3 regions of the Paenibacillus sp. FSL R10-2199 genome follow, and region 3 is predicted to be linked to each of the others. Evidence: predicted binding sites of a transcription regulator. Region 3 holds the regulator's gene; each other region holds the start of a gene.
The links. The regulator Rex, encoded in region 3, represses fermentation and respiration genes when NADH is low (regulators of the CRP and FNR family bind a similar motif). The targets are predictions, from matches to a motif close to TTGTGAAATATTTCACAA.

Region 1 (5,109 bases), 1.9 Mb from region 3:
GCGTAAAGGTTATAACCGATCAGTTCACCCATCTGCCAGGCGATTTGTGCCGTTGGCGGATACGGACGGCCGTCCGGTGCGAACACAACCGCACTGTCACCGGCTACAAATACATTCTGGTGTGAAGTGGATTGCAGGAACTCATTCACGGTTGCGCGGCCGCGGTTCACTTCAAGCCCGGACTCACCGATCAGCGGGTTGCCCTGCACGCCGCCGGTCCAGACGAAGGTATTCGCCACAATCTGGCGGCCGTCCTTCAGATCAATGGTATTGCCTGCTACATTAGTAACAGGAAGACCTGTCAGGAACTGAACTCCCCGTTTCTCGAGGCTGGTTGTAGCGCGCTCAATCAGATGATCCGGCAGAACCGGAAGAATCTTCGGGCCGGCTTCTACGAGCAGCAGCTGGATCTCAGCCGGATTCACTCCATATTTCTTAGTCAGCTTGGGCAGTACATCGGCAATTTCACCTACAAGCTCAACACCTGTCAAGCCGCCCCCGCCGATCAGGATGGTTGCATCGGCCGCATTGCCGCTTTTGGCATATTCACGAATCCGGTCTTCAATATGTCCGTGAATCCGCAGTGCATCCGCCGCCGATTTCAGCACCATGCTGTACTGTTCAAGTCCCGGAATGCCGAAATAAGCCGTCGTGCTGCCCAGACCGACAACAAGAGCATCATAAGTCAGCATTACACCATCCGAGAGGATGATTTGCTTGTTCTCCACCGAGAACGAATTAACCTTGGCAATCTTCAGATCGATATCCTTACCGGCGAACAGCTTGGCAAGCGGCATGGCAACCGCCTGTTCAGAAGCACTTCCTGCTGCAAGGCGGTGTAGTTCGGTAATGATCTGGTGTGTCGGATACTGATTAACCACTGTAACTCTGGCTTCAGCTTTGCTCATATATTTGCGCACGGTTAGCGCACTCAATAAGCCGCCGTAACCTGCACCTAGAATAACTATGTGTTTTGACATCATATTTCCTCCATCCCTACGATTAAGAATTGAACAATAATTACTTACCGGATTGGCGTTCGCCGCTGACCTGCAGGTATGCATTCATGAAACGGAGCACGTTTTGTACCTGCGGGTCCTTGATCATTTTCATCATGCCAAACAGGCTGATGGTTTCACTGCTTGCATCCGCGCGGTCTTTCGCTTCAATAACCGTAGCCGCCAAATTCTTGACAGAGCCTACCACAGGACCCGCCATCTCCTTGATTGCGCCTACCGTATCATTTTTCAATACTTCATCCGTTGCAACCGACTGTACGAAATCGACCGATTTGGTTAATACATTCACCAGTTGGGTAATCTGCGGCAGCTGCTCCACCAGAAGAATCAGGGATTCCTGAACTTCCGGCTTCAGAAGCTGATTCAGCAAATCCTCTTGGGGAAGGCCTGCTGCGGGTATTTCTTGTTCCAAAGGGGTTTGGGTAATGGTTTCTGACATATTGAAGTCTCCTTTACAATGGCATTGCTGCTTAAAAGTATTCATCCACTGAAACTATGTGACTATTATAACATTCCGGTTGTAATAAATGTCACAATGTTTTTGGCTTTATAGCCTTATTTTGTGATTAAAATCACTTCTTTTCTCGCTTTTTCAAAATTTATCGACTATTTGAACTAAAATTCACAATTTACTGTTGTTTAATCATTGACGTACACTTGTAGTTGTGATATTTTAAGCAAGTAACTTATTGTAAGCTTATTTATTAATATCAGCTATTGATTTTTACTAACCAACATACATATCCCAATGGAGGTCATTATTTATGAGTGCTTTTTCAGAATTGGTACAGTCCCGCAGATCGGCAATGAATTTCGTTGAAGGGGTGCAAATCCCACAGAATGAGCTGGAGGAGATGTTCTCACTGGCCCGCCTGGCTCCATCGGCCTTCAACCTGCAGCACGCCCACTACAAAGTCATCAGCGATGACACTGTGAAGGAAGAAATCCGTAAAGGTGCTTACGGTCAATACAAAATCCACACCGCCTCGGCTGTCATCGTCGTGCTGGGTGACAAAAACGCCTACCAGCAGGCTCCAGAAATCTATAGCGGACTTAAAATGCTGGGAGCCATGAGCGAAGAGGATTACGACCGCACCATTCAGTCTATTAATGATTCTTATACTGGAAAAGACGCTTTCCAGCGGGATGAAGCAATCCGCAATGCTTCCTTGTCAGCTATGCAGTTCATGCTGATTGCCAAAGACAAGGGCTGGGATACCTGCCCGATGATCGGTTTTGATCCGGAGGCGGTGAAAGCTACCCTCGGGCTCAGCGACAACTTCGTTCCGGTAATGCTGATTACGATCGGCAAAGACAACAAGCACAAAATTAGACCGCGCGGCTACCGCAAGCCGGTTAATGAGTTCGTTGAATTTATCTGAGAATAAACCCGGTCCAGCGAAGTCCCTGTTTAATAGTTGACAGCAAAAAGGTCTTCCGGCAGCTTAACCGGAAGACCTTTTTGCTGTGATTTTATAAGATAAAGCTTCAGTCTGATGTTCATTTGGCATAATGCAGTATAGCCGCTGCCGCGCGTTCCCGCCGCTCCGCATCGGGACTGTGCAGGGCAGCCTTCAGAACAGCCAGCGCCTCAGCTATTGTGGCTTCATCCACACGGGCCGGGGAATGAGCAGTCTCCATATCGCCAGCCGAAGAATCTGCAAGCCACAAATCCATTCTTGCTGCAGGCAGCAGCCCTGAATAGCGGGTAACCTCCTGATCCGAAGCAAGCCGTGCTTGTACTGCAGAATTCACAGCTGTACGGGGCAGACTCTTCAGCCAGGTTACTCCGCGCCGGTGCGCAGTTCCGCCCTCCACACTCTCCTGCCGGGCATCAAAGAAATAATCACCCAGATCGCCAAGGTATACCCATTCCTCATCCGCAATCAGCACATAATCCCCGTCCTGCATCACGTTGACGAACGTGTCTAAACTGCTGAGAGCTTCTTCCAGCTCCTGCCCCTGATAAGCTCCGGATGCAGCCAGCCTGCTGCGGATATCCTCTCTCCCGCTGGACTCCAGATCTCCAACAACAGGATCTCCCGCACATACATAATTATCCTCCAGAAAAGACTTGATTAACCCGCTGCGGGTTCCGTCAAGCCTCACTCCAAACAAACTCATCCTTTTCTTCCTCCCTCAAGTGCCCGGATAGCTGAACCGCAACATAACAATCAGTAAATTATACAGCAAACGGCAACGCTTTTGCCGTCCATTTTATAAGACAGCACTGTTCCAGGGCACCAAATTTGCCCTGCAGGTGAATCAAGCTAGAGATTGTGAAGCTACCTGCGGACAAATCATGCTGGAGCTAAGTAGCTTAGCAATTGCACTTTTCCTCACCTGGAGCTTGGCTGGAGATTGGCTAGAGCATCACGGGCTCATGAACGCATCAGCTCGTGAGGAGCACTGGGATTCCGTTATTTGCGAAGAAATGGCGAATTGCCAGGACATTCGGACTGAGATTCCGTTAATGTCCTGAAACGCCTTGTTATAGCGCTTAAAAGAACAGGATAAAGGATTCTCAGTCCGAATCCTCCTGATCAGGAGGCTTTTTGGCGAAATAAGGGCTTGTGTTCGGAATCCTCCTAAAAAACTAAGGATAAGGAAGCATAATAGCGCTTACATGATCTTACAGTGAAAAATAACCGCAAATTTAAAGTATTCGCCTTTTTACGGCTGCGGCATGTCACGGTATAATACAGGTATCAACTCAAGGAACCATACACTGCGGTAAGAACGCATGCGGGGGCAGAATCTCCGGCAGTCCTCTTAAGCAGCTGTACTCCCTGAGCTTGAGACTATATCTTTGATCCTGGCGTTATAGCTTTCAATCCATCCCTACACGAAATGGTATGAGCTTCTTAAAGCTCAAAAGCCCACAATCAATCCTATCGTGGTCAGCGGATGAATTAGAGAAGATTTAACGGGCAGGATAGGCAAATTGACTGCCGCCTCGGACGATTTCTACCCGGCTGAGTACAAAGGATAGGATAAGGAGTCTGAGAAGAACATGGGTATAGTGGTTATTATATAAACCTCTATTGTTGATGAAGCTATCAATAATAGAGGTTTATATGTGTTATAGGGGGATTTATTTTAGTTATAGCGGGACAAGCATGCAGCTGACCTTGGCATAGGCCGCTTTAGCGCAGGCCTTCGGCAACTTTAAGCAGAGTCTCTTTGGATACATCCGGTGATTCTGTGCTTACTTCATGCAAAATGTTCCATTCGTTATTCTCCCCTAGCTCGATCCACTGGATATAAGCATAATAGTTGTTTTGGTTCCCATAAGCTTCTTTATTCACAATATATAAAGCATCTAAAGCTCCAACCTTCATCTCCTCAACCGTAGTAGCCGCTGCAAAATTTGCTGTGAGCTGCGCTTCCGGTCCGCTAGGCGTATACTTAACCACAATTGCATCACTTTTCCCTCTTGGACCCTCATATATGAGCTGCGGGCTTACAGTCTTAGCTATTCTATTAGGAGTGTTGAAGCTCTTGATCCAGGCATAATCCTCACCGGGCTTGACCCTTTTCGAGAGGACATTGGTGTATTTCTTTACCCAGGACTCGTCTATAATCCCAATCTGACTGTCAGATCTCGCTTCGGCAAAATAATATCCTTCCGGCAGACTGCTTGGCACAGCCAGCTTTCCGGTAATTGGCTCGATGACCTCCTTCCAGCTCTCTATATCGGAGAACAGCTGCGGACAGTTCACCTTAAGCAGGTCATATCCCCCATTGGGCAGTGACACGTACAGGAAGGCGGATTCATTCACAGCCAGTTTAGTCTGAATGTCTTCAACAAGCAGCTTCACGTGCTCACCGTGTTCATCGGATTCAGTATAGTCCGAATGAACGATCACCTTTATTCCAGTAGAACCATATGTAACGGCCCATAACCTTTCCGCACCATAAACCACGCCTCCGAACAGCATCAGGCCGCAGAGAACAACCGCTATCCTTGCAGTGCCGCGCATATGTCTTTTGGTTTTCCGTTCGTTTTGGAATTTGAAGTACTGATCAAAGCTTGCGGAAATCTGTGTCTCCAGCTGTTCCGGCATTACTGTATTCTGCTTAAGGCTGG
Region 2 (5,109 bases), on a different contig from region 3:
AAAAGATAAAGCTCTGCGTGTTCTGATGCCCATCTCCATCACCCTTCAAAATATGAAATAAAGTTCATATTCGCATTATATGAACCAAAGTTCATATTTGTCAATTACAAAAAATGAACTATAGTTCAACTTTTATTGACAGCTCAAAACTGCTCCTCTAGAATTTGTACTATAAGGGGGACCTTAAGACATGGGTGAAATCGAGGACAAAGTTAGAACTCCGCAGCAGGAGCGCAGTATCAGAACCAAGGAAGCCATTATCCGGGCGGCAATGAAGCTATTCTCGGACAAGGGCTTCCATCAGACCAATACCAAGGAAATCGCAGCGGCGGCCGGGGTATCCACAGGCAGCTTCTATTCCTATTTTATTGATAAAAGAGCCGTATTCATCGATGTTCTCCATATGTACGGCGATGACCTTCTGGCCAGGATCGATGCTTCAATGTCAGAGATTAATTTCGAAACGATCGGCCGCTCCGAGCTGATTCTGCATCTGATAGACACCCTTCTGCTCTCGCATAAGGCGTTTATCGGATATCATAAAGATCTGAGCATCATGTACCACAGTGATGAGGTCATCAAGCAGCTGATGGATGCCCAATATGAAACAGGCCGGCTCAGAACGCTTAAGTACCTGCAGATGGGTCAGGATGAATTGAAGACTGAAGACGTTGAGGCAGCTTCCGTAATTGTGTTCGAAGCGGTGAGCGCGATCGTCGATGTCATTTCCTTCTCCCCGCAGCGGATTGCCGTGGACCGGTTGAAGTCGGAGCTGGTCAATATGCTTGTCCAATATCTGTACAAGTAGCGCCTCCGATACTCTCGTGCTAACACATCTGGCCGCTGATTCAGCCGGTGCGGACCTGCATTGTTGTACTTTATGCAGGATTTCCGGCGATTCGGCGGGCCGCAAAAAAGAGCAAGCCGCCGTAAATTCCCGCAGCTTGCTCTTTTGCATTCAAATCCTTCTGATCACCGTTTATCCTTCCAGAAATTCACCGGCTCCATATCCTTCGTAATGACCTGGAAGGTGTAGCCATCCTTCTTAAGCGCTTCTAGCAGACGCGGCAGCACCTTGAGGGTGGCCTTCTGATCATGCATCAGAATAACCGGATTGGTCTTCGACTTCTTCAGCGTGTGAACCTGCTCCATTACTGTATTGTAGATCTTGTCACTGTCCTCTTTGTATCTCCAGTCATTCGAATCCACATTCCAGTCCCAGAGATGATAGCCCTGACCCAGCACCTTATCCCGGAAAGACTTGGTGAAATACGGTTTGCTTCCGTAAGGCGGCCGGATTAGCGTTGTAGTAGCACCCGTCAGCTTCTTGAGGACAGCATTATCGCCCGACATCTCCGCCAGTGCCGCAGCCGGGGAAGCATAGAATTTCTCCTTGCGGTGTGTCATGCCATGAAGCCCCAGGCCGTAGTCCTCCTTCACAATCCGCTTCACCTGCGAAGGATATTTGTTCATATTATTTCCCAGCATGAAGAAGGTTGCCTGCACCTCATACTTGCTTAAGATATCCAGCAGCTGGGAAGTCGTCGCCGACGGGCCGTCATCAAAAGTAAGATACACGGTTTGTCCCGGCTTGCCGGGTTCAGCGGATGGCGCAGGAGCCGCAGGCACTGTTTCCTTCGGCTTCAGCTCTGCTGCATACTGGGCGACAAAGGCTTCATCCGTAAGCCCCGCCGAGCCGTCCTTCACCCGGAGTAAATATTTATCCCCCGCAAAGGATATGATATACCCAAGATACCCGCTTACTTTCAGCGGAACCATAAGTTTACCGTCCTGCAAAAAAGTGCTCACAGGCACCACTGTGCCATCTTTGAGCACAGCGCCGGCATCGCCCTGCAAGGTCAGCGACCCGGAGCCGCCAGACACCAGAACTCCGTCGGTCAGGCCGGTAAGCGTCCATTTTAATTCATCGGCCAGAGCACGCAGCGGGACATAGTAAGTGCCTTTTACAGACACGGCTTCTATACCGCTCAATTTATCGTTGATCCCGAGCTTCAGTACATTAGTCTTACCTTCAGCATTAGCAGGGATCTGTACAAGACCCGTAATCAGGAATAAAGAGAAGAATAACAGCATTATTTTTTTAATGGGCACAGCAGCAATCTCCAATCTATGTATATTTGTCTATTACTTTATCACACATAGATATAACGTAATTTGAGAGATTGTAACCGCAAGCTAAAATATTGTTACCCTTTTTGCAATGAGAAAATGATTATTCAGCTTTTTTTCTGAAATACGACAATTCGCGTCGAATGCTGTCACAGCAAGCAATATGCGGTTAAATCACATCTTTTTGACCCAAAATAAATGTGACAAAATTAATAACAATTGTGCAATCTTGAACAAAGTTTGAACAACCTTAAAATTAGCTTAAACTGCGCCACTACAGTGATCTTTATCATACCTTTAAGTAGTTGTAACAATTTGATCACACATATTTAACTTGTTCGCCATTTTTAAGGTCTTTTTTAGCTTAATATACAAAATATGTATTTTGCATTATGGGTAAGTAGTTCTTACTATAGATACAGGTTAAGTAGTAAGACCGTTAATGAACGGCGAATGAAAAGTAGTATTGAAGGAAGGAGTTCTATATGAAAAAAAAGGGACCGTTATACGCTTTGTTTCTAAGCCTGATCCTTCTCCTGCCGGGATGCAGCTCGATCGCTGTTCTGAACCCGAAGGGGCCGTCTGCAAGGACGTTATCGGACACCATCATTCTCTCCATTGTTGTAATGCTTGGTGTTCTGGCAGTTGTCTACATCTTATATATCTTTGTTCTGGTGAAATACCGGGCGAAGAAGAGTAACGAGGGTTACATTCCTGAACACGAGGAGGGCAACAAGGTACTTGAAGCGATCTGGATTATTATCCCGATCATTATCGTCGCCTTCTTGTCAGTTGTAACCGTCAAGACAACTACCGAGGTTGAGAACGTGGCCGCGGATTACAAAGATCAGACACCGCTGGTCATTTACGCATCATCCTCCAACTGGAAATGGCATTTCAGCTATCCGGAGGAAGGCATTGAAACGGTTAACTACGTGAATATGCCTGTGCATCGTGCAGTTGAATTCAGAATGTACTCATTCGGCACCATTACCAGCTTATGGATTCCACAGCTTGCCGGACAAAAGTACGCCATGAGCGACATGCTCACCACGCTTCACCTTTCTGCTGATACCGAAGGCTCTTATATCGGAAAGAATGCCAACTTCAGCGGTAAAGGCTTTGCCCACATGGAATTTGAAGCTCTTGTTATGAGCAACAAGGATTATGACGAATGGGTGAATGACGTCAAGGAAACCGCGCCAGAGCTTACAGAGGATGAATTCAAAGGCCTGCTCGCCACGGACTTCCTCGGACGCAAAACCTATTCCTCGACCCATTTGGAGTTCAGTCCTCCCCCTGGAGACCACAGTGAACACATGAGTGGTGACGGAAGTGAGATGGATATGGACAACGGCAGTGAAGAGCATCAGGATAACAAAGAGATCCACCCTTCTCCTGAGCCGTCCAGCGGAACCGAATTTGACAGCGAACCTGATCCGGAAGTCGAACAGCCGCTGCCAAGCTCACCCGTAGATGCCGAGACTCATGATGGCCACTAGCTCTGCAAGAGCTTAACGTAACACACTGAAAGGAGCCACCCTAATGGATTTAGACAAATTTAAGGTTCACGGCGAACCCTTGATATACGGAGCCATGGTCAGCATTGCACTTGCCACCATCGGGATTCTCGTCGGGCTTACCTATTTCAAGAAATGGGGATACCTCTGGCGTGAATGGCTTACTACTGTAGATCACAAAAAAATCGGTGTCATGTATATCCTCGCGGCGCTGCTCATGCTGTTCCGCGGCGGTGTGGACGCGATGATGATGCGTCTGCAGACGGCAGCGCCGGAAATGAAATTCCTCGATGCCCAGCATTACAATGAGGTATTTACCACGCATGGCCTAATCATGATCCTGTTCATGGCCATGCCGTTCATCATCGGTCTGATGAATGTGATCATTCCGCTGCAGATCGGCGCGCGTGACGTCGCGTTCCCGCGGCTTAACGCCGTCAGCTTCTGGCTCTTCTTCATGGGGGCCATGCTGCTGAACATTTCCTTCGTTATCGGCGGATCGCCGGATGCCGGATGGTCAGCCTACTTCCCGCTGGCGAGTCTCGAATTCAGCCCGACGGTCGGTAACAACTACTACTCTCTGGCTCTGCAGATTTCTGGTATCGGGACGCTGATTACAGGGGTCAACTTTATCGTAACGATTCTCAAGATGCGCGCACCGGGCATGAAGCTGATGAAGATGCCGATGTTCACCTGGTCCGTACTCATCACCAACGTCATTATCGTCTTCGCCTTCCCGGTACTTACTGTCGCGCTTGCGCTGATGATGTTCGACCGCCTGTTCGGCTCCCAGTTCTTCACGATGGCCAACGGCGGGATGGATATGCTCTGGGCCAATCTGTTCTGGGTTTGGGGTCATCCGGAGGTCTATATCGTTATTCTGCCGGCCTTCGGTATTTATAGCGAAATTATCGCCACCTTCTCCAAAAAGAACCTGTACGGATATACCTCAATGGTATTCAGTATGCTGATTATCTCGCTCCTGTCCTTCCTAGTATGGGCTCACCATTTCTATACGATGGGTCAAGGCGCCATGGTCAACAGCTTCTTCTCGATTACCACAATGGCTATTGCCGTACCTACAGGGGTTAAGATATTCAACTGGCTGTTCACCCTGCGAAAAGGCAGGATTACCTTCACAACGCCAATGCTGTATACGCTCGCCTTTATTCCGATTTTCACCATCGGCGGGGTAACGGGTGTCATGCTCGCAATGGCCAGTGCCGATTACCAGTATCACAACACGATGTTCCTTGTGGCGCATTTCCACTATGTGCTCATTCCGGGTGCCGTGTTCGCCGTCATCGCCGGGTTCCATTACTGGTTCCCTAAAGTGTTCGGCTTCCGCCTGAATGAACGGCTCGGTAAGCATTCCTTCTGGTGGATCGTGATTTCCTTCAACGTAACCTTCTTCCCGCTGTTCTTCCTGGGTCTGATGGGAATGACACGCCGGACGTAT
Region 3 (5,109 bases):
GGCTGTACCCTTCACCGATGGCACTGCCGTCTGTGAAGCGATAGAAGCTGTAATAGAACCTGCCGTCCTTTTTGTAGAACAGCTGCCAGGCATATTCTCCGTTATACACTCCCGGCAGCAGCCGCTTAATCGTAATACCCGGAAGCTGGGCAGCTATAATATCACGGATTTGCGCCTCAGAAGTCCCTTTGCTGAGCTCCTCCGCGTATAAATCGTTGTCGCCTCCGGCTGGCTGGCCTTCCTTGGTAAAACGGACCCAAACCATCAGCTCGGTTCCTGCATCATTTTTTCCGGTAAGCACCCAGTATATCGCATTTTCATCCCAGACGGATTTCTGTGCTTTGGTTACCTCAGTTAAGCCGGCCCGCGCTCTGGCAATCTCTTTGGCTTCACTCCGCTCGTTCCACTGATCCTTCATAATGTAGGCATAAAACTGGCTTAGTCCGAACAGAAGGAGCAGAACCAGGGAAATCCCCAGCGGAAGCCATTTTCTCCTCTTCTTCAACATGCAGCTTCCTTTCCCTTTAAACCTGTATTACCGTTTAAGCAGTCCCTCGAACGTTTCCTGCGCTTTGCGGCGGATAGCTTCTTCATCTAGTGTCAGGCATTGTCCGTGCTTCACAACCTGTTTGCCGTTCACCCAGACATGCTCCACATCCTTGGCACTGGCTGAATATACCGCATGGGACAAAAGATCGGTATGCGGCAGCAAATGCGGCTGATCAATATCAATCGCAATGAAGTCGGCCTTCATCCCTGCTGCAAGCCGACCTACCTGGTTCAAGAAAATAGACTGTGCACCATATTCGGTCGCCATCAGCAGCGCCTCTGGAGCCGGTACTGCTGTAGGATCACCGCTTACACCTTTGTGGATCAGCGCGGCCAGCCGCATTTCTTCGAACATATCCAGGTTGTTGTTGCTTGCCGCACCGTCCGTACCCAGGGAGACCTTAACTCCTGCTCTAAGCAGTTCAGGAACACGGGCTACTCCGCTGGCCAGCTTAAGGTTGCTGCCGGGATTATGGGATACACCAACATTGTGGCGGGCCAGAATCTCAATCTCTTCATCGTTCAGATGAACACCATGGGCGATCAGGGACGGCCGGGTGAACATACCCAGCTTCTCCAGATGAGCGACCGGACGCAGGCCGTAATCGGCCACATTCTGCTCCACTTCATGACGCGTTTCGGACATATGCGTGTGCATCGGCAGATCCAGATCATGAGCCGCCTGGACAAACTTCATGAAAAACTCAGGAGGACAGGTGTAAGGCGCATGCGGCGAGAGCATTGCAGTAATTCTGCCGTCAGCCTTGCCATGCCAGTTCCGGGCAAAAGCAATCGCCTCCGCCAGCTTGTGATTCTGCACCTCTTCCGGGCACAGGCCAATAACACCGCGCATAAGTACAGCACGGATGCCTGACTGCTCGGTAACCTCAGCAACCCGGTCCATATGGTCATACATATCGAGGAAGGTCGTAGTGCCGCCCTTCAGCATCTCAAGAACGGACAAAGAGGTTCCCCAGTACACATCATCACCGGTGAATTTCTCTTCCATCGGCCACATTTTTTCCTGCAGCCAAGCCTGCAGTACCATATCATCGCCGTAGCCGCGCAGCAGTGACATCGCCGCATGGCCGTGGGTGTTGACGAGACCCGGCATGAACAGCAGCCGGCTGCCGTCAATAACCTCGGCATCCTCTTCAATTACAGGCTTATCTTCACCTATGTAAGTAATAAGATCATTTTCGATGGTCATATAACCGCTCAGCACCGGCTTATCGCTGCCAGGCACCAGAAAACGCCCGTTTTTAATAATGGTTTTATTGCTGCTCATCTTCAGCTTCGTCCTTTCCGTCATGCAAATAATAAGCCAGACTCTGCAGATCCGTAGTGAAATCGGCGGCATGAATCCGGATATTGGCCGGAGTCTTCAGAATGACAGGCGCAAAATTCAGGATCGCCTCAATGCCCGAATCCACCAGAATGTCAGCAACGTTCTGTGCTTCACTGTCCGGAACGGTAATAATCCCGATGCGGATGCCCTGTGCACGGATGGTATCCCCCAGCTCACTCATCGGCTGAACAGTCAACGAGTTGATCTGCTGGCCTACCTTAGGCTCATAAGCATCAAATACAGCTGTAATCTTCATCGTATCCTTCAAGTAAGCATTGTAATTCGACAAGGCGTGGCCAAGATTACCTGCACCTACCAGAGCTACATTAATCTGCTGGTCCAGCTTGAGAATATGCCTGATCTTCTCAATCAGATAAGAGACATCATAACCAATGCCTTTTCTGCCGAAATCACCAAAATAAGCCAGGTCCTTGCGGATCTGGGCGGGGTTGAGATCAAGCTTCTGTCCCAGCTCCTGAGAAGAAACTGTTGAGATTTCACGTTTTTGGAGATCGTTCAGGAAACGCAGGTACACTGGGAGTCTGCGAACGACGGCCTCCGATATTTTATCCGATTTCATGTTTTCTCCTCCTAAAAGTTTTGATAGCATATGCTGCTTGATTCAACTTCGCAAAACTCGCTTCGTAAGCATTCACTTAGGTTTGATAGCATATGCTGCTTGATAAGCCGGTTATAGGAACCGTGCTCCGGGTACTACTGCCCGTTTGGGCAGCAGCAGTGGAGCACGGGACTTCAGAACAATAATTACTTATACATAATATCAACCGGAGACGGATTATTAAACCCCGCCTTCTTCAAGCCATTCTGCAATCCGCGGAACGATCTGATCCGTCAGCATATGCTCCATCTTGGGACCGGGCAGCGAATACAGGAAATACTTCCCATAATAAGATTCGATTACCCTGGTATCATATACAATAACGATTCCGCGGTCCTGCGCGGTGCGGACCAGCCGCCCGAAGCCTTGCTTGAAGCGGATTACGGCCTGCGGGACGGACAGCTTCATGAACGGATTCTTCTTCTGTGCCTGGAGCAGCTCCGACTTCGCTTCAGCCAGCGGATGATTAGGCGGCTGGAACGGAAGTCTGACAATGGCCAGACAGGTCAAAGCTTCACCGGGAATGTCTACACCTTCCCAGAAGCTGCTCGTACCCAGCAAGACTGACGCTGTACTGTCCTGGAAACGCCGGATCAGCTTGCTCCGGCTGCCGCCTTCTACGCCTTGTCCAAGCACCGCGATATCCTGCGAAGCCAGGGCCTCCTTCAGCGGATCATAGACCTGGCGCAGCATCTTGTAGGAGGTGAAGAGCACCAGCATCCGCCCGCGGGTAGCCACGGCAGTTTCTGCCAGAGAATGGACCAGTGTATCCACAAAGCGGGCATCCCCTATGCTTCCCTTGACACTCGGGAAATCACGGGGAATGACAAGCAGTGCCTGCTCACGGTATTTGAACGGCGACGGAAGCAGGGCTGTCATCAGACGGCCCTGCTCTGCAGCCTCACCAAGACCGAGATTATCTATCATGAACTGGAATGACTTATCCACAGACAAGGTGGCCGAGGTCAGGATGATACTCTTCTTCTTGTCGAAGAACAGCTCCCTGAGCTGGGTGCTCACATCCACCGGAACGGCATACATCTGCAGCGATTTGCCGCGGTAATTGCCGCTCCCCTCCAGCCAGTAGACGATATTCTCGTCATTCAGTCCCATAAAGAAACGGATCTGCTCCCGGATGGAGGCCAGGTCCTTGAACAAACCGCCGATATCCGTCACAAGACTGTCCGAAGAGGACTGGCTGTCCGTATCACGCATCTCACTGAGCATTTTATCACCCTTGCGGATGATATCACTCAAGCTGAGATGGAGTGTATTCTCCAGAGCAGCCAGCTCCTCCCACTCTTTGGGCTTCTTGCCCGGCTGCAGGCGTGCGACAAGCTGGCCAGCTTCACCGGCTCCGGCATCGCTGCGTTCAGGCAGCAGGCCGAAGAGCTTGTCGCTAAGTGTATCCCAGGACTCCTTGACGGTAAGCAGATCCGGATAGATCCGGTCGATAACACCGCTCCATTCCGAAGCCTGCTCACTGCCGGACGACTGCAGGGTCTGGCGCAGGGCAGGCAGCTGTCCGCTCCGGCTGTCCTTGTACAGACGGGTGAGCGTATGCGCCACGGTGAAATATTTCATCTGCATTCCGAGATGTTTGCCGGCAATGTCCTCCAGATGATGCGCCTCATCAATGATGAGATGCTCGTAAGCCGGAAGCAGCTGATGCCCGGCCTTAACATCTGCGAATAACTTGGAGTGGTTAGTCACCACCACATCGGAAATCCCGGCTTCATGCTTGGCCCGGTGATAATAACATTTCCGGAACCACGGGCATGAGCGTCCCAGACAAGAATCGGTATCACTGGCTACGGTCTCCCAGAAATCACCGCCGCGCCCGCTTAAGTTCAGCTCTTCATCGTCGCCGGTCTCCGTCTGGGTCAGCCAGACCATCATCTGCGCGGCCGTAAGCGCTTCTTCCCTGGGACTTGTGAAGTCCCTTTTATTAATTCTATGTTCAAACTTACGGAGACACAAATAGTGTCCTCTTCCCTTAAAGATCGCTGCCTTGAACGGAAAGGGCACAACACTCGTCAAAAGAGGGATGTCGCGCTCACGCAGCTGATCCTGGAGGTTGATCGTATGCGTGCTGACCATGACCTTCTGATTACTGCGGACACTGTGATAAATGGCCGGAAGCAGATAGCCCAGCGATTTGCCGGTGCCGGTTCCTGCTTCAATCAGCAGATGCTTATCCTGATCAAGCGCCGTCATGACCTCCTGGATCATCAGTTCCTGGGCTTCACGGCTCTCATATTGCGGAAGGGTGTCCTTCAGACGTTTGGTTACCTCTTCCATATACTCCCCGAAGGTAATATTCTGCAGCGGGTTGTCAGATCCTTCCTCCCGAGGCGGAGCCAGCTCTGCCCAGTCGCCTACAGCAAGGGCCAGCTGCCGGTAGAAGGTCAGGTCTCCTTCCGGCTGGAAGGTCTCCATTTCGCGCTCACGCTGCAGACCATCGAAATACCAGGCCAGGTCACTGTCTTCATCGGCGAACAGCTCATTGAGCCGCTGGATGGTCAGGAGAGGCAGGCTGTCCAGCTCCTCCAGACATTTCAGCAGCACAAGCGCAGTTGCGAGGGCATCACTG

Region 1: the regulator Rex is predicted to act here: its motif matches at 1,538-1,555, upstream of NYE33_RS26560 (DUF1641 domain-containing protein).
Region 2: the regulator Rex is predicted to act here: its motif matches at 2,350-2,367, upstream of qoxA (cytochrome aa3 quinol oxidase subunit II).

Annotation. Positions count from the first base shown of each region.
Region 1 covers NZ_JBBOBO010000001.1:6,023,058-6,028,166, forward strand. The annotation lists gene NYE33_RS26555 (NAD(P)/FAD-dependent oxidoreductase) at 1-980, opposite strand, end outside; gene NYE33_RS26560 (DUF1641 domain-containing protein) at 1,021-1,458, opposite strand; gene NYE33_RS26565 (nitroreductase family protein) at 1,784-2,401, shown strand; gene NYE33_RS26570 (hypothetical protein) at 2,520-3,143, opposite strand; gene NYE33_RS26575 (hypothetical protein) at 4,166-5,109, opposite strand, start outside.
Region 2 covers NZ_JBBOBO010000002.1:1,685,227-1,690,335, forward strand. The annotation lists gene NYE33_RS35175 (MFS transporter) at 1-33, opposite strand, end outside; gene NYE33_RS35180 (TetR/AcrR family transcriptional regulator) at 191-808, shown strand; gene NYE33_RS35185 (polysaccharide deacetylase) at 973-2,112, opposite strand; gene qoxA (cytochrome aa3 quinol oxidase subunit II) at 2,616-3,632, shown strand; gene qoxB (cytochrome aa3 quinol oxidase subunit I) at 3,676-5,109, shown strand, end outside.
Region 3 covers NZ_JBBOBO010000001.1:4,137,480-4,142,588, reverse strand. The annotation lists gene NYE33_RS17840 (cell wall elongation regulator TseB-like domain-containing protein) at 1-508, opposite strand, end outside; gene NYE33_RS17835 (amidohydrolase) at 536-1,837, opposite strand; gene NYE33_RS17830 (redox-sensing transcriptional repressor Rex) at 1,824-2,477, opposite strand; gene dinG (ATP-dependent DNA helicase DinG) at 2,697-5,109, opposite strand, start outside.